Regions from separate parts of the Saccharopolyspora sp. 6M genome, predicted to be linked through region 4. Evidence: riboswitches for the same ligand, from Rfam matches in the RefSeq annotation. Region 4 holds a riboswitch; each other region holds the start of a gene.
What was found. A riboswitch is a leader RNA that binds a small molecule or an ion and turns the genes downstream of it on or off. The one in region 4 is predicted to bind cobalamin.
Positions count from the first base shown of each region.

Region 1: another riboswitch for cobalamin. It lies ahead of LCD31_RS07005 (hypothetical protein); the one in region 4 lies ahead of cobN (cobaltochelatase subunit CobN).
Region 2: another riboswitch for cobalamin. It lies ahead of LCD31_RS18205 (ribonucleoside-diphosphate reductase subunit alpha); the one in region 4 lies ahead of cobN (cobaltochelatase subunit CobN).
Region 3: another riboswitch for cobalamin. It lies ahead of LCD31_RS21760 (ABC transporter substrate-binding protein); the one in region 4 lies ahead of cobN (cobaltochelatase subunit CobN).

Region 1 covers NZ_JAIUJZ010000038.1:40,218-44,394, forward strand. The annotation lists gene LCD31_RS07000 (PLP-dependent cysteine synthase family protein) at 1-1,051, opposite strand, end outside; gene LCD31_RS07005 (hypothetical protein) at 1,048-1,905, opposite strand; cobalamin riboswitch at 2,059-2,244, opposite strand; gene LCD31_RS07010 (DUF3558 family protein) at 2,439-2,963, opposite strand; gene LCD31_RS07015 (2-hydroxyacid dehydrogenase) at 3,206-4,177, opposite strand, start outside.
Region 2 covers NZ_JAIUJZ010000135.1:17,712-21,888, forward strand. The annotation lists gene LCD31_RS18205 (ribonucleoside-diphosphate reductase subunit alpha) at 1-2,122, opposite strand, end outside; cobalamin riboswitch at 2,244-2,468, opposite strand; gene LCD31_RS18210 (bifunctional UDP-sugar hydrolase/5'-nucleotidase) at 2,687-4,177, shown strand, end outside.
Region 3 covers NZ_JAIUJZ010000181.1:11,145-15,321, forward strand. The annotation lists gene LCD31_RS21755 (ABC transporter permease) at 1-877, opposite strand, end outside; gene LCD31_RS21760 (ABC transporter substrate-binding protein) at 874-2,397, opposite strand; cobalamin riboswitch at 2,491-2,658, opposite strand; gene LCD31_RS21765 (hypothetical protein) at 2,925-3,659, shown strand; gene LCD31_RS21770 (hypothetical protein) at 3,985-4,177, shown strand, end outside.
Region 4 covers NZ_JAIUJZ010000164.1:4,349-8,525, forward strand. The annotation lists gene LCD31_RS20825 (precorrin-8X methylmutase) at 1-478, opposite strand, end outside; gene cobG (precorrin-3B synthase) at 475-1,695, opposite strand; cobalamin riboswitch at 1,949-2,081, shown strand; gene cobN (cobaltochelatase subunit CobN) at 2,204-4,177, shown strand, end outside.

The DNA.
Region 1 (4,177 bases), on a different contig from region 4:
CACACGGATCGACCACCTTGCGCGACCTCCTCCACGTCGTTCTGCTGTCCACTTCGGACGGTATGCCGTCCGCGTCCACCGGTTCGGCGGCGGGTTCCGGGAAGTCCTGCGCGGCGAGGAAGTCCGGGTCGTAGATCGTCCCCCAGTAGCGGTGCGGCCCGTCCGGGAACACCGCGGCCACCTGGTCCGCGCCGAGCTCCCGGGCGCACCAGGACGCCACCAGCGCCACCGCGCCGGTGCTCCAGCCGCCGGTGACGAACGCGCCGGCCCCGAGCCGGTGGCAGGCCGCGACGGACTCCGCCGCGCCGACCAGGTGCACCTCGTCGAACGCCGCGTAGTCCACGTTGCCGGGGTGGATGCTGCTGCCGAGGCCGCGCATCAGGCGCTTCGCCACCGGGTCGCCGAACACCGCGGACCCCGCCGCGTCCACCCCGACCAGCCGCACCCTGGGGGCGCGCTCGCGCAGCGCCCGCGCGATGCCGGCGCTGTGCCCGCCGGTGCCGACGCTGCACACCACGACCTGCGCGTCCGGCAGCTGGTCCAGCAGTTCGTGGCCGAGCGCGCGGTAGCCGGTGACGTTGTCCGGGTTGTTGTACTGGTCCGGCCAGTACGCCCCGGGCAGCTCGGCCAGCAGCTCCCGCACCCGGTCCAGCCGCGCGCGCTGCCAGCCGCCCACCGGGTGCGGGTCGCGCACCAGCTCCACCCGCACCCCGTGCGCGGTGAGCAGCGCGCGGGTCTGCCCATCGAGCTCCGCGTCGGCGACCACGACGACCGGGTGGCCCAGCGCGGTCCCCACGTATGCCAGGCCGATGCCCAGGGTGCCGCTGGTGGACTCGACGACCGTCCCGCCGGGGCGCAGTTCTCCGCGGGCCCGGGCCGCGGTGAGCATGGCGTGCGCGGCGCGGGCCTTCATGCCGCCCGGCGCGGTGCTCTCCAGCTTCGCCCAGAAACCCGGGTGCGGGAACGCGATCGGTGCGGCGACCCGCAGCAGCGGGGTGCCTCCGATCAGGTCCAGGGCCGAGTCGCAGCGGGCGGGCGCGCGACCCGTCACCGCACGACCTCGGTGGCGCGGGCGGCCTCGTAGGTGTGGATCGTGGTGTCCTCGCCGGAGAGCCAGAAGAACGGGTAGGGCTCCGCCGACAGCGCGCGCACCGGGCCGCCGAGCAGTTCCCGCAGCACAGCGGATCCGGTCTGCGCGAACAGGGTCAGCGGCAGGTCGCGGGCCGCGCAGGTCGCGGCGATGTCGTCGAAGGTGCCGTTGCCGAGGACCATGCCGGAGGCCAGCACCGCGTCCGCGCCGTCGATCGCGGCGGCGTGGTCGGTGCGGATCGGCTCGTCCCACTCGGTGCGGCCGCCCTTGAGGTCGCAGGGCACGTAGTCGAGCCCGCGGTCCCGCAGCGCGTCGAGCAGCGAGTTCACCACGCCGATCACCGCGACCCGGCCGCCATCGGGGACCGCGGTGATCGCGGCGACCGCGCGGGCGCGGGCGGTGGACTTGACCAGCGAGTCGCCCGTCGGGATCACCACCTGCCGGGACAGCGGGTGCGCGGCGTGCGGGGTGAGCGCGGCGAGGTAGGCGTCCAGCGCCGCGACCCGCACCGGCAGCAGCGGGTGCCGCAGCAGCTCGGCCGCGGTGCGGCCCACGGCGGCGCGCACCGCGTCCTCGTCCAGGGCGCCGGGTTCGACGGCGCACGAGCCGACGGCGTCGGCGATCCGGACGCTGAGCACGGTGTTGGTGTAGCCGGTGCCGCGCCCGGTGTGCCGGGCGGCCTGCACGGTCAGGAACGCGACGGCGGCGGAGAGCTCCGCCGGGCCGTTCCCGTCCGCATCGCGGACGTGGCCGGACAGCGCGGACTCGACCAGCGAGTCCACGTAGGACTGATCAGTGGTGGTGGCAGGACGCACGTGTCTCCCCGAGCTGGAACCGGAACGGAACGCACAGCGGCGGGACGAACCCGCGGGGACGACTAGTGTCCGATGTGGACGGTTTGCCGGACTTCCCGGCGCGATGCGGCGATGCGCGACACCACGTACCTCCTCCGGGGCTCCGCGACCCCGCACGAATCGGCACGACGGTGCCAGTCTCCTGGCTCGCGGATCGGCACCGGCCTCCGGCCTTCCCGCCGGGGACCGGCAGTGGCTCGGGTGGAGGACGACTCCCCACTCACAGTGGCGGGACCGCGCCGGATTCGCACCGGCTTCCTGCACACCGTCGTTCGAACGGCTCAGAAGTTCGCAGCCCCGGTGGCCGATGTCAAGGCCGCGGCCACCGCCCGGAACCCGCACCGCGGTCGGCGGAACCGGTGTCGCCGCAGGTGGCGGACACCGGCGCACGCATCGCCGTTCGCGAATATGACATCGGCGACTCCGGCTCCCGCGCCCGGTGCTGCCACCTCACCGGACGCGGGATCACCGCGACCTCGCCGTGCGCCCGGCGGCTAGGCGGCGGGCCAGGAGGGGACGGCCGCGTCGAGGGCCCGCTCCACCAGCTCGCACGGGTCGGCGGTGGCACCGCTGGGGATCTTCGACTTCGCCGACACCGCCTGGTCCGAGTCGGCGGCCACGACCAGTTCGCAGGTGCCGTCGGCCTTCGGGTCACCGGAGTTCGCGCGCACCGCCGGGTGCCCGCCGATGGTCAGCTCGCCGAAGTCGGAGTACTCCTCGGCCGCGTCCTGGAAGTCCTGCAGCGACCGGTCCGCGACCACACCGACCTCCAGCCGCACGCTGTCCCGCGGGGTGCTCCAGGTGCACGCGCCCGCGCTCTCCTTGCCGCCCAGGTGGAATCCCAGCTCGTGCACCGTCTGCTCGGGCACCAGGTCGCAGGGCTTCTCCCCGCTCGCGTCCTTCGGGGAGTCGACCTGCACGCCGCCGCATCCCGCCAGCGACAGCGCGGCGACGACGGCCAAGCCGACCGAGCCGAGCCGAACCGCGCCGATGCGGGGCACCGCAACCTTCTCGTTCACACTCATCACGCCTGCCGTTGATCCGGTCCGGATCGGGTCGATCCGGAGAACTCGCGCCCTCCCCGCTGGACGCGCTGATCATGTCCCGTGCGTCCAGCGGGCGGCTCCGGCAGCAACGCGGTTTCGGCCGTAGCGCCCAAGAATCGAGCGACCGGCCCGGCGCACCGGCTGCCCCGAGCGGACCAGGACCACCGGCGCTCCCACCCCCGAAAACAGCCCCCGATGACGAGAACCCGCCAACTTCAGCGGGGGCGCGGCTCGACCCCGTTGACCACGTCGGCGGGCCGCTCCCCGGTCAGCACGGCGGCGAGCTTCGCGAACAACCTCCCGCGGAGGTTGTGGTAGGCGTCCCAGGTCACGCCCGCGGTGTGCGGATTGAGCAGCACGTCCGAGCGGCCCCGCAGCGGCGAGTCCGCGGGCAGCGGTTCCTGCTCGAACACGTCCAGCGCCGCGCCCGCCAGCTGCCCGGAATCCAGGGCCCGCACCAGCGCCCGCTCGTCCAGGACGCCGCCACGCCCCGCGTTGAGCACGTAGCCGCCGCGCCGCATCCGCGCCAGCAGCTCGTCACCGACCAGGCCGTGGGTGGCGGTGTTCAGCGGCAGGTGCAGGCTCAGCACGTCCGAGGCGGCCACCGCCTCGGCCAGCGGCAGGTACTCCCGGCCCGGCTCGGACGGCACCGGGTCGTGCACCACCACCCGGGCGCCGAAGCCGTCCAGGCGACGGGCCACCGCGCGCCCGATGTTGCCGAAGCCGAGGATGCCGACCGTCAGCGCCGCCAGGTCGCGGCCGCGCAACCCCTCCGGTCCCCAGCCGCCGGATTCCACCTTGCGGTGCCCGGCCGCGTAGTGCCGCAGCAGGTACAGCAGCGAACCGACCGTCCAGTCGGCGACCGCGTCGGCGTTGAACCCGGGCAGGTTCGCCACCGGGATGCCGCGCTCGGCCGCGGCGAGGTGGTCCACGCCGTCGAAGCCGACCGCGACGGACTGCACGAGCTCGCAGCGCGGCATCGCGTCCAGCAGCTCGGCGCCGATCCGCCGCTCCTTCTCCAGCGGGGCCAGCACGATCGTCGCGGTGGCCAGCGCGTCCAGGTGGGCGGCGGGGTCCTGCTCCGGCCCGATCTCGGTGATCCGCAGCCCGGGCAGGTCCGGCAGGTGCTCGCGCAACGACGCCTCGGTGATGTCGTTGAGGTCGTAGAAGCTGACGATGTGACCGGT
Region 2 (4,177 bases), on a different contig from region 4:
CGCCCCGGCTCCACAGCGAACCCTCGAACGACTCGTAGCGCCCGCGCTCGGCGGCCAGCTCGGAGGACGCGGCGATCGCGTGGAAGCTGATGTGCTCCATGCTCAGGTCCGCGAACTCCACCGCCGCCTGCGAGGACATCGGGATGCGCTGCGCGAACAGCGCGTCCGAGAAGCCCATCAGGCCCAGGCCCACCGGGCGGTGCCGCAGGTTCGAGGCCCGCGCCTCCGGGATCGTGTAGAAGTTCACGTCGATGACGTTGTCCAGCATCCGCACCGCCGTGCGGGTGGTGCGCCGCAGCCGCTCCACGTCCAGGCCCTCGGCCGTGACGTGCCGCGCCAGGTTGATCGAACCGAGGTTGCAGACCGCGACCTCGTCCTTGCTCGTGTTCAGCGTGATCTCGGTGCACAGGTTCGAGGAGTGCACCACGCCCGCGTGCTGCTGCGGCGACCGCAGGTTGCACGGGTCCTTGAAGGTGATCCACGGATGCCCGGTCTCGAACAGCATCGTCAGCATCCGGCGCCACAGGTCCACCGCGCGGACCTGGCGGAACACCTTCAGCTCACCGCGCTCGGCGGCCGCCTCGTACTCCCGGTAGCGCTGCGCGAACGCGGTGCCGTACAGGTCGTGCAGGTCCGGCACCTCGTCCGGGGAGAACAGGGTCCACGGCTCGTCGGCCTCCACCCGGCGCAGGAACTCGTCCGGCACCCAGTTCGCCGTGTTCATGTCGTGCGTGCGCCGCCGGTCGTCCCCGGTGTTCTTGCGCAGGTCGAGGAATTCCTCGACGTCCACGTGCCAGGTCTCCAGGTACGCGCACACCGCGCCCTTGCGCTTGCCGCCCTGGTTCACCGCGACCGCCGTGTCGTTGGCGATCTTCAGGAACGGCACCACGCCCTGCGAGGAACCGTTGGTCCCCTTGATGTGCGCGCCCGTGCCCCGCACCGGGGTCCAGTCGTTGCCGAGCCCGCCCGCGTACTTCGACAGCAGCGCGTTGTTGCTGATGCCGTGGAAGATCCCGTGCAGGTCGTCGTCCACAGTGGTCAGGAAGCAGGACGACAGCTGCGGGCGGGTGGTGCCCGCGTTGAACAGCGTCGGCGTCGAGCACATGAAGTCGAACGAGGAGATCAGGTCGTAGAACTCGATCGCCCGCGCCTCCCGGTCGTCCTCGCGCAGCGCCACGCCCATCGCGACCCGCATGAAGAACGCCTGCGGCAGCTCGAACCGCACCCCGTCCTCGTGCAGCAGGTACCGGTCGTAGAGCGTCTGCAGGCCGAGGAAGCCGAACGCGATGTCCCGGTCCGCGTCCAGCGCCGCGCCCAGCCGCTCCAGGTCGAAGCGGGCCAGCTCCGGGTCCAGCTGCTCCAGCTCGATGCCGCGGCGCACGTAGTCGGCGAAGTAACCGGCGTAGCGGTCCCGCATCTGCACCTGGTCGGCCTCGGCCGGCTCGCCCGCGACGAAGCTCAGCGCCTCCCGACGCAGCTTGTCCAGCAGCAGCCGCGAGGTCACCAGCGAGTAGTTCGGCTCCGCCTCCACGAAGGTGCGCGCCGCCATCGTCAGCGACTCGGCCAGCTCCGCGGAGCTGATGCCGTCGTAGACGTTGCGCCGCACCTCGCGCAGCACCTGGTCGGCGTGCACGTCGTCGAGGTCCGAGCAGGCCTGCTCGACGACGGTCGACACCCGCTCCCAGTCCAGCGGCACCCGGGTGCCGTCCGGCGCGGTCATCTCCAGGCGGGGAGCGGCGTCCTCGACGGGAGCCACCTCGGCCTCGCGGGCCTGCGCGTGCTCCTCCCGGTAGAGCACGTAGGCGCGGGCGACACCGTGGTGCCCGCCGCGCATCAGCGCCAGCTCCACCATGTCCTGGATCTGCTCGATGTGCACCAGGCCTTCGGTACCCGCGTGGCGCAGCACGCCCTGCGCCGCCTGCTCCGTCAACTCCGCGACGATCTGGTGCAACCGCGACGACGATGCGGCCGAATCCCCCTCGGCCGCCAGGAACGCCTTGGTCAACGCCACGGAGATCTTCGTTTCGTCCCAACCGGAAACGGTCCCGTCGCGCCGCAGCACCCGCACTCCTGCCGGTACCACCGCGGTCGCTGCTGACGGCCGGGTCGTGGACTCGGTCACTGGCTCTCTCCTCGCAAGCTCGGACACCTGCCCGGAACTCCTCGGAACGCGCCAGGACCCGCGGCGCGCACGGCACCGCTCGTCCCACGACCCTCCCGCGAGGTCCCGGACGGCGCGCACCCCTCGTGCGCGCACCGATGGCAGGTCTTCGGACTCACGGGCGACCGGTGCTCGGCACCGGGCCTACTGGCCGTCGCTTCCCGGACGCCGAGCGTCCAGTGCTGCACCACCGGGAGGTGGTGACGGCGGTCGTTCCCGTTCACCGCTGCGGGGCAGTCCCGGACTCGCACCGGGTTCCCTGTTGTCACGCCGGGCGGACCGGCGAACCATCAGCGGGCGCCACACTACATCTTGGGTTCGGCGGTGATCCGGACCCCATCATCATCGGCGTGGCGGTGCCGGTGCGGAGGCGCTCGGTAGCCGTCCGCGCACTCCTCGGCCGCATCCTGCCCGGCCGCGGGCGGCTCCGCACGACCGCGAGGTGTGACGCGGAATCGGTGGTGGTCGGCAGCGGGTCCGGGCAGACTGCCTCCCGAGATCACCACCTGGGAGGAAGACCGAACCATGCGTGCCCACCGCGTGCGACGCGGACTCGCCGTCGCCGCCACCGCACTGGCCACCGCGGCCACGGCCACCGGGGCCACCGCCGGCGCCGCGCCGCAGGACCCGCCCGCGACCACCGACGTCCGGCTGATCACCTTCAACGACCTGCACGGCAACCTCGAACCGCCCACCGGGTCCTCCGGGCAGATCGAGCTCGACGACGGCCGGACCGTCGACGCCGGCGGCGCCGCCTACCTCGCCACCCACCTGCAGCGGCTGCGCGACGAGGTGCCGAACTCGCTGGTCTTCTCGACCGGCGACAGCGTCGGCGCCTCGCCGGTGAACTCCGCGCTGTTCCACGACGAACCCACCGTCGACTTCCTCAACTCGCAGGACGTGCGCGGCCACGTCGTCGGCAACCACGAGTTCGACGAGGGCTACCAGGAACTCCAACGGCTGCAGACCGGCGGCTGCCACCCGCAGGACGGTTGCGAGTTCCGGGATTCCTTCGCCGGCGCGGACTTCCCGTACCTCGGCGCCAACGTCACCTTCGAGGACGGCGGTGCCCCCGCGCTGCTGCCGTTCACCGTGCAGGTCTCCGGCGGGGTGCCGATCGGCGTGATCGGCGCGACCCTGCAGGACCTGCCCGACGTGGTCAGCCCCGAAGCGGTGCGCGGACTCCGGTTCGGCGACGAGGTCGAAGCCATCGACCGCACCTCCGACGCGCTGGAGCGCTTCGGCGTCAAGGCGCAGGTCGTGCTGCTGCACCAGGGCGACGAAGCCGACGGCGGCGGCCCGAACTCCTGCCAGGTCACCCCCGGCGGCCCCGCGAGCCGCATCGCGGAACAGGTCTCCCCGCAGGTCGACGCCGTGTTCAGCGCGCACAGCCACCAGCAGTACACCTGCACCGCCACCGACCCGGCGGGCGACCCGCGTCCCCTCGTGCAAGGCGCCTCCTACGGCAGGCTGCTGTCGGTGCTGGACCTGCGCGTCGACCGCGACACCCGCGAAGTGGTGCGGGAGAGCAGCACCGCGCGCAACGAGGTCGTCACCCGCGACGTCGAACCCGACGCCGAGACGGCCGCGCTCGTCGAGGAAGCCCGCGCGAAGGCGGCGCCGATCGCGAACCGCGCCGTCGGCACCGCCACCGGCGACCTGCTGAAGACCCCGGCGCCGTCCGGGGAATCCGGCCTCGGCAGCGTCATCGCCGACGCGCAGCTCGCCGCCACCCGCGACACGGGGGCGCAGCTCGCGCTGACCAACCCCGGCGGGGTGCGCGCCGACCTGCCGCACGCCTCTTCCCCGGCGGGCGAAGGCGACGGCGTCATCACCTACGGCGAAGCGTTCGCGGTGCAGCCCTTCGGCAACACCATGCAGACCATGACCCTCACCGGCGCGCAGCTGCGGGACGTGCTGGAGCAGCAGTGGAGCCCGGAGGGCGAGAACGTGCTGCAGGTGTCGGCGGACCTGCACTACGAGTACTCGCGGTCCGCGCCCATCGGGTCGAAGGTC
Region 3 (4,177 bases), on a different contig from region 4:
CGTAGCCCTGCACCACCGGCAAATCGCGGGCCTTGACCGCTTCCACGAATCCGGAGCCGATCCCGCCGAGCGCGAACAGCGCCTCCACCACGACGACGCCGCCGAGCAGCCCGTCCACGGTGCGCGCCAGCTGCTGCAGCACCGGCCCGATGGTGTTCGGCAGCACGTGCCGCAGCACCACGTCGCGCTCGCCGAGACCGGCGCGGCGCACGTGGGTGGCGTACTCGGCGCCGTTCGCGGTGACCACACCGGTGCGGACTTGGCGGGCGAGCGCGCTGAGCTGCTTCGCGGCGAGCACGCCGACGGGCAGCACCAGCACCGCGGGCTGCGTCACCAGCGACCACCCGGACAGCCCGCCCGCGGTGGCCGGCAGCCAGCCGGCCCGCACCGCGAACACGCCGACGAGCAGCAGCGCCAGCGCGAACTCGGGCACCGAGTTCAGCAGCACCACCACCGAGTTCACCGCCCGGTCGAACCGGCTCCCGGCGCGCAGCCCGCTGCGCACGCCGAGCCACCCGGCCAGCGGCAGCACCACCAGCAGCGTCAGCGCGGTGAGCAGCGCGGTGGTGGCGGCGTTGCGGGTGATCTCGTCGAGGACGGGCCTGCCGGTGCGCAGCGAGGTGCCGAGGTCGCCGTGCAGCACCCCGCCGGCCCACTGCGCGAACCGCGTCCCCCACGGCTGGTCGAGCCCGAGCCGCCGCCGCAGCACCTCCACCTGTCCGGTGTCGGCGTGCTCGCCGAGCACGACCTGCGCGGTGTCGCCGGGCAGCAGCGCGGTCAGCGCGAACACGCCGACGGCGACCGCGGCGATCTGCACCAGCGCCACGCCGAGCCGGGGCAGCACCGCGGCGGACGCCCGCGCGGCGGGCGCGATCAACCCACGCTCACCCGATCGAAGCGGGCCCAGTCCAGCGAGTTCGGCGGCGCGCCCCGCACCCCGGCCACGGAGGTGGCGGTGGCGACGTTCCAGCCGCTGAAGCCCCACACCACGTTGCCGCTGTTCTCCCGGGCGAGCCGCTGCGCGCGCACCAGCAGGTCGGCTCGGCGGGCGTCGTCGGCGGTGGCCAGCGCCCGCCCGTAGAGCTCGTCGAACTCGGCGGAGCGGTACCCGGTGTAGTTGTTGCTCCCCGCGTCCGAGGTCATGCGCTGCCCGAGGAACGTCGGCACCGGCAGCGCCGCGGTCCGGGACAGCGAGGCGACGCCGTGCTCCTTGATGTCGGAGAAGTACGTTTCGGCCGGCCCGATCCGCGGCGACACGCGCATCCCCGTCTCGCCGAGCTGCTGGGCGATGAGGCTGGCGGCGGATTCGAAGTAGGGGTCGACGGAGCTGGTCTGCAGCTCCCAGCTCAGCCCGTCTGCCCCGGCTTCGCGCAGCAGCGCGCGGGCGGCGTCGACGTCGCGCGCGGGCGCGGGCAGGTCCGGCGGGTAGTACTTCAGCCCGGCGCCGAACAGGTCGTTGCCGAGCCTGCCCTGCCCGCTGAGCGCGATGTCCAGCAGCGCCTGCCGGTCCAGGCCGACGCGCACCGCCCGCACCAGCCGCGGATCGGAGAACGGCGGCCGGTCCACCTTGAGCAGCAGGGCCTGCATGGTGCCGAACGGCGCCGAGTGCACCCGCGCCCGGCCGCCCTGCTCCAGCAGCCGCACCGAGTTGGCGCTCACGTCGTGCGCGTAGTCGACCTGCCCGGACAGCAGCGCGTTGACCCGGGCGCTCTCCTGCTCCATGGGCACGAATTCCAGCTCGGCCGGGGTCGCGGGCCCGGACCAGTGCCGGTCGAAGCGGGCGAACACGGCGGTCCCACCGGGTTCGAAGGAGACGAACCGGAACGGGCCGGAGCCGACGGGCGCGGTGAAGTCGGTGGTGCCCGCGGGCACGATCTCGGTGGCGGGCGCGCCCCACGCCGACGGGAACTCGAAGTTCGGCGCGCCCAGCACGAGTTCCAGTTCGGTCGCCGAGATCGCCCGGCTGGCGCCGAAGTCGACGTCGGCGAAGTGCGAAGCGGACTGGGCCGCGGTGGCGTCGTCGGCGATGCGCCGGTAGGTGAACAGCACGTCCTCGGCGGTCACCGGCCTGCCGTCGTGGAACTCGGCCGGGCGCAACCGGATCCGCCACCGGGTACCGGTCGGGTCGGGCTGCCAGCTCTCGGCGAGCCGCGGCACCACGCTCATGTCGTCGGCGTAGCCGACGAGCGTGTCGAACAGCGCCTTCGCGCGGGCCTGGTCGACGAACAGCGAACCGGTGTGCGGGTCGAGCGATTCGGTGGCGCCACCGGCGGGGAACGCCAGCCGCAGCCTGCCCGCGCTCGCCCCGGAACCGCCGGCGCAGGAGACGAGGGGGACCGCGGCGATCGCTCCGGCCACGCCCGCGAGCAGCCGCCTGCGGCCGATCACGCCGCTCACGCGGCGCGGGCCGGTTCGGGAACAGCGGGGAAACCGGGCGTGTGCGGCGAATCCGGGTGCACTGCGTACCTCCTCCGGGGCTCCGCGACCCCGTGCGAATCGGTACGACGGTGCCAGTCTCCTGACTCGCGGATCGACGTCGCGCCCGGCCTTCCCATCGGCTGCCCGACAGTGGCGCTGGTGGACGCGGCTCCCCGTTCACAGTGGCGGGACCGCACCGGATTCGCACCGGTTTCCTGCACACCGTCGCATTGGAACGACTCGTCAACTTTTCAGCCTGCGTCGTGCCTTGTCAAGGAAGTGTGAACCGCTCGGCATCCCGTCACCGCGGGTCGCGGTGCCGTCGCCCACCGCCCGCGCGCGGCGGAGCGGCCCGCCCGGTCTCCTCCGGAGAACGGTGCAGCACCCGTTGGGCGAGCGGGCGAGGGGATTCCCGCGTTCGGCAGCGGGGAGCGCGCGGAACCGCGGCGGCCGCCACCGCACCGGGCAGACTCACCGGCACCCGCCGACGACGACGAGGAGCCGCCATGCCCACGCCCGGTTTCCCACCTGGAACCCTGGACGCCACCGGTTATCCGATCTGGCTGTCCGAACTGGACGTGCCGGGTCCGAACCACACCGCGCACCTGGTGCGCGACCTGGAACCGGCGCGGGCGCTGGAGGTGCTCGGCGCGGACCCGGGTTCCGCCGCGGCGTGCACGCTGCCCGAACAGCGGCCGGACGAGTTCACCTCGCTGCCGCGCGCGGCGCTCGGCGATCCGCAGTGCCTGTCGGTGCTGCTGGCGACCCGCATCGGCGGCTGGACACTGGTCTTCGACGACGCGGGCACCACCTTCCAGGTCGGTGGCCTGGACACGATGCGCGCACTGCTCGACGGGATGCGCACCGGGGACTGGTCCGCGCTGCAGGAGCCGGAGGTCCCGCGGACCGTCCCGCGAGCACCGGCGGAAGCCCTCTCCGCGTCCGGCGGCCCGGCGGTGACGTTGCACGCCAACATCAGCGGGTTGCTCAGCCTCGACTACGCGGTGGACGGTTCGCGCGCGTACCGCACGACTTCCGACGACCTCGATCACGAGACCGCCGAACCACCGGCCGAGGTGCGCGCCGCCGCCGCGGCCGCCGGCATCGTGGAGCGCGCCCACCTGGAGCCGGGCGAGACCGACGAGGCCGCGGTGACCCGCATAGGCTGCGCGCTGGCCGGGGTGACGTGGACGATGGACGACCTGCGGGCGGCTCCGCTGCTGGCGGTGGCGCTGACCTGAGCGCCCGCGCCCCGCGTTCCCCTCGCGCGGTTCCGGGGCGCGTCGGCGGGTTCCGCAGCGGGTGGTCGCGCAATGGTGGGGAGCGCAGCGGGTGGGAGCGCAGCGGGTGGTGCCGCGACCGGGGGTTCGGATCCGGGGAGACTCGCCCCCGACTCTTTCGTCCACTGTGGACGAAATCTGCAGTCCGGCCATTCCGGAGAGCGGGACACGCTTGGAGCCGGAAGTCCGCTCACACGGCGAAGACCTCCACCTGACCGTACCGGGACGGAATTGTCGGTGCCCTGGGGCAAGGTGCCGAGAAGAACCGAACCGACTGGAGACGACGATGCCCGAACCCGCCTTCCCCGCCGCAGCACTGGATTCCGGGGGCCGCCCCGCGTGGATCACCGAACTCGGCGCGGAGGACCCGCACCAGATCGTGCACCTGGTGCGCGACCTCCAGCCGCGCGAAGCGCTGGAAGCGCTCGGGGCGCGGCTCGCGCACGCGCGCCCCTGCACGCTCCCCGAGGAGCGGGCCG
Region 4 (4,177 bases):
CCGCGCCCGCGTCGACCATCTCCAGCAGCCGGAACAGCGCGGTCGGCGCGTTGCCGACGGCCACCACGGACCCGTCCAGCCGGTCCCGCCACAGCTCCATCGCGGCCGCGCTGCGGGTCGTGCCGAGTTCCGCGGCGAGGCCGAGGACCCGCTCGTCACCGAGGGTGCAGAGGATGTCGTTGTCGGCGGGCAGCCTGCCCCGGGTGACGCCCGCGGCGACCATGGCGGCGTCGCAGAACACCGGTGCGCCACCGCGCAGCGCCTCGCGGGCGGCGAGCACCGCGCGCGGCGACCAGGCGATGTCGCGGACCAGGTCCACCATGCCGCAGGCGTGGATCATGCGGACGGCGACCTGGGCGACTTCCGGTGGCATGCCGTCGAGTTCCGCTTCAGCGCGGATCGTGGCGAACGAACGGCGGTAGATCTCCGCGCCGTCGCGCACGTACTCGTAGCCGCCGGTGCTGTCTGCGGTGTTCACACTGCCCTCCGTGCCGCGTCGAGCGCGGCGGACGTATCGCCGGCGGCACGGCCGCCGACCTCGTAGCCGGCCTCGGTGGCCAGCACTTCCACTCCTGGCCCGGCCGGTCGGCCGCAGCGGCGCGCGCAACCCGCCCAGTGCACCGGCAGCGGGCCGGGCCGGGTGGTGCGCAGCGCGTCGGCGCGCACGTCGGCGAGGGACTTCGCGCAGCCGGGGCTGCCCGTGCAGGCGGTCACTCCGGCCAGCGGCGCGCCCGAGTCGGTGAGGAACCCGGCGGCGGCCAGCTCGGCGAGCCTGCGCGGCGCCTCGGCCGCGGGGACGTCGGTGAGCAGCAGCGCGCGCCACGGCGTGAGCCGCAGCGGGTGCGGTGCGGCGGTCCGGGCGGCGATCTCTTCGGTCTGCGCGGCGAGCACCGCGATCTGCGCGGCGTCCAGCCGTCCCAGCGGTGCGCCGAGGGCGAGGTCGACCCGGTCGTCGTCGCGGGCCAGCACGCCCAGCTCGGCGTGCGTGCGCACCGGATCACCGGGCGTGACCACGGATTCCGCCGGGGTGCAGGGGAATTCCTCCCGGACGCGGCCAGCGATCCGCTCCGCGCCGCCGGGCAGTTCCGCGAGCCGCCAGCTCTCCGCACCCAGCCGGTCCCGCTCCGCGAGGAACGCGGCGGCCGCGAGCACCGCGGCGCGGGCCGCGTCGGCCGCGGGCACCCGCAGCCCGAGGTCGGCCCCGGCGAGCAGCACCGCCACCGAGCCGTCCGCCGGGTGCAGCGCGACGTCCGCGCCCAGCGCGGTCACCTCGCCGCCGCCGTCGTCCGCGGTGAACAGGAACCGGCCGGGCAGCTCCGCCAGCTCCGGGTCGGCGCGCAGCCGCTCGTCCAGTTCCACCGCCACCGCGCGCACGTCCAGCGCCCCCGGGCGGGTGCGCGGCGAGGCGACGACGTTGCGCACCCGCTCGTGCGTCGGCGACGGCAGCAGCCCGGCCGCGCCGAGCAGGTCGGCGAACTCCGGCACCGCCGCCGCGGACAGCCCGCGGACCTGGACGTTCGCCCGCGAGGTGAGTTCCCAGCCGCCGTCACCCAGCGCGGCCGCGGTCGCCAGCGCCCGCACCTGCCGCGCCGCGAGCCGCCCGCCGGGCACCCGGACGCGGGCCAGTCCCCCGTCGGCGGCCTCGTGCACCCGCAGCGCGCCGGGGCACGCGTCGGGTCCGGCTCGTCGCGGCACGCTCGTCCCCGCTCTCGTCGATCGTGGTCTGGTCCGGAACTCGCAGCGCACGGCGCCGCTGTCCGGGGTGCGCGGACTCGGGGGCGCACCGGCGACCGTCGATACTACGTCCCGCCCGGATCGCGTCCGCAAAACGCGATGCGCCTCACCGGGCGGCCGGACCGGCCGAGTGCGGGATCTCTCCCGCGTGCGCACGATCGGCCACTTGACGAACGATCGCCCCGTTGCGGAGAGTTGTCGGCGGCGACGTGCGGAGGAAGCCGGTGCGAGTCCGGCGCGGTCCCGCCACTGTCACCGGGGAGCGGACTCCGAGTACGAGGCCACTGCCCGCGCGCCGCGCGGGTGGGAAGGCCGGAGCGAGCGCCGATCCGGGAGCCAGGACACTCCGGCGCCGCCACCGCCCGGTGCCACACCGGGTGCCGACGACTCCGGGGCGAGGACCCCGAGGAAGGTTGACCATGCGTCCTGTCCGCACGCCCGCGTCCCTGCTCAGCCGGGAGCGTGCCGCATGATCCTGCTGCTGTCCACATCGGACACCGATCTGCTCAGCGCACGCGCCAGCGGTGCGGACTTCCGCCTCGGCAACCCGGCTCGGCTCGGCGTGGACGACCTGCCGCCGCTGCTGGAGGGCGCCGACCTCGTCGTGGTGCGGCTGCTCGGCGGCCGCCGCGCGTGGGAGGAGGGCTTGGACGCGCTGCTCGCCGGACCGCGCCCGGTCGTGGTGCTCGGCGGTGAGCAGGCCCCGGACGCGGAGCTGATGGAGTGCTCCACGGTGCCCGGCGGCGTCTGCTCGCAGGCGCACGGCTACCTCGCGCAGGGCGGACCGGAGAACCTGGCGCAGCTGTTCAACTTCCTGTCCGACACGGTGCTGCTCACCGGCCACGGCTTCGAACCGCCGGTGGAGACGCCGAAGTGGGGTCTGCTGGAGCGGACCCCGCGCCGGACCGAAGGCCCGAAGGTCGCGGTGCTCTACTACCGCGCGCACCACATGGCGGGCAACACCGCGTTCGCGCACGCCCTGTCCGAGGCGATCGAGGACGCGGGCGGCCAGGCGCTGCCGGTGTTCTGCGCCTCGCTGCGCGCCCCCGAAGCGGGCCTGCTGGACACGTTGCGCGAGGCGGACGCGCTGATCGTGACGGTGCTGGCCGCGGGCGGCACGAAGCCCGCGACGGCCTCCGCCGGTGGCGACGACGAGGCGTGGGACGTGGGCGCGCTCGCCGCGCTGGACGTGCCGATCCTGCAGGGCCTCACCCTGACCTCCAGCCGCGAGGCGTGGGAGGACAACGACGAGGGCCTGTCCCCGCTGGACATGGCCACCCAGGTCGCGGTGCCCGAGTTCGACGGCCGCCTGATCACGGTGCCGTTCTCGTTCAAGGAGAACGACGCCGAGGGCCTCCCGGTGTACGTCGCCGACCCGGAGCGCGCGGCCCGCGTCGCCGGGATCGCGGTGAAGCACGCGCGGCTGCGGCACGTGCCCGCCGCGGACAAGCGGCTGGTGCTGATGCTCTCGGCGTACCCGACGAAGCACTCCCGGATCGGCAACGCCGTCGGCCTGGACACCCCGGCGAGCGCGGTGGGCCTGCTGCGGCGGCTGCGCGAGGCCGGCTACGACATCGGCCCGGCGGACGGCCCGGACGCGCTGCCCGGCGTGGCCGCGCAGGACGGCGACGCGCTGGTGCACGCGCTGATCGCCGCCGGTGGCCAGGACCCGGACTGGCTGACCGAGGAGCAGCTGTCCGGCAACCCGGTGCGCATCCCCGCGAAGCGCTACGCCGACTGGTTCGCCACGCTGCCGCAGGACCTGCGGGAGAGCGTCGAGCAGCACTGGGGCCCGCCGCCGGGCGAGCAGTTCGTGGACCGCTCGCACGACCCGGACGGCGAGATCGTGGTGGCCGCGCTGCGCGCCGGGAACGTGGTCGTGGTCGTGCAGCCGCCGCGCGGGTTCGGCGAGAACCCGATCGCGATCTACCACGACCCGGACCTGCCGCCGAGCCACCACTACCTGGCCGCCTACCGCTGGATGACCGACGAGTTCGGCGCGCACGCGATGGTGCACCTCGGCAAGCACGGCAACCTGGAGTGGCTGCCCGGCAAGACCGCGGGCATGTCGGCGTCCTGCGCACCGGACGCGGCGCTGGCCGACCTGCCGCTGGTGTACCCGTTCCTGGTCAACGACCCGGGCGAGGGCACCCAGGCGAAGCGCCGGGTGCACGCGACGCTGGTGGACCACCTGGTGCCGCCGATGGCGCGCGCGGAGAGCTACGGCGACATCGCGAAGCTGGAGCAGCTGCTCGACGAGCACGCGCAGATCTCGGCGATGGACCCGGCGAAGCTGCCCGCGATCCGCAGCCAGATCTGGACGTTGATGCAAGCCGCGAAGCTCGACCACGACCTCGGCCTGGACGAGCGCCCGCACGAGGCCGAGTTCGACGACATGCTGCTGCACGTCGACGGCTGGCTGTGCGAGATCAAGGACGCGCAG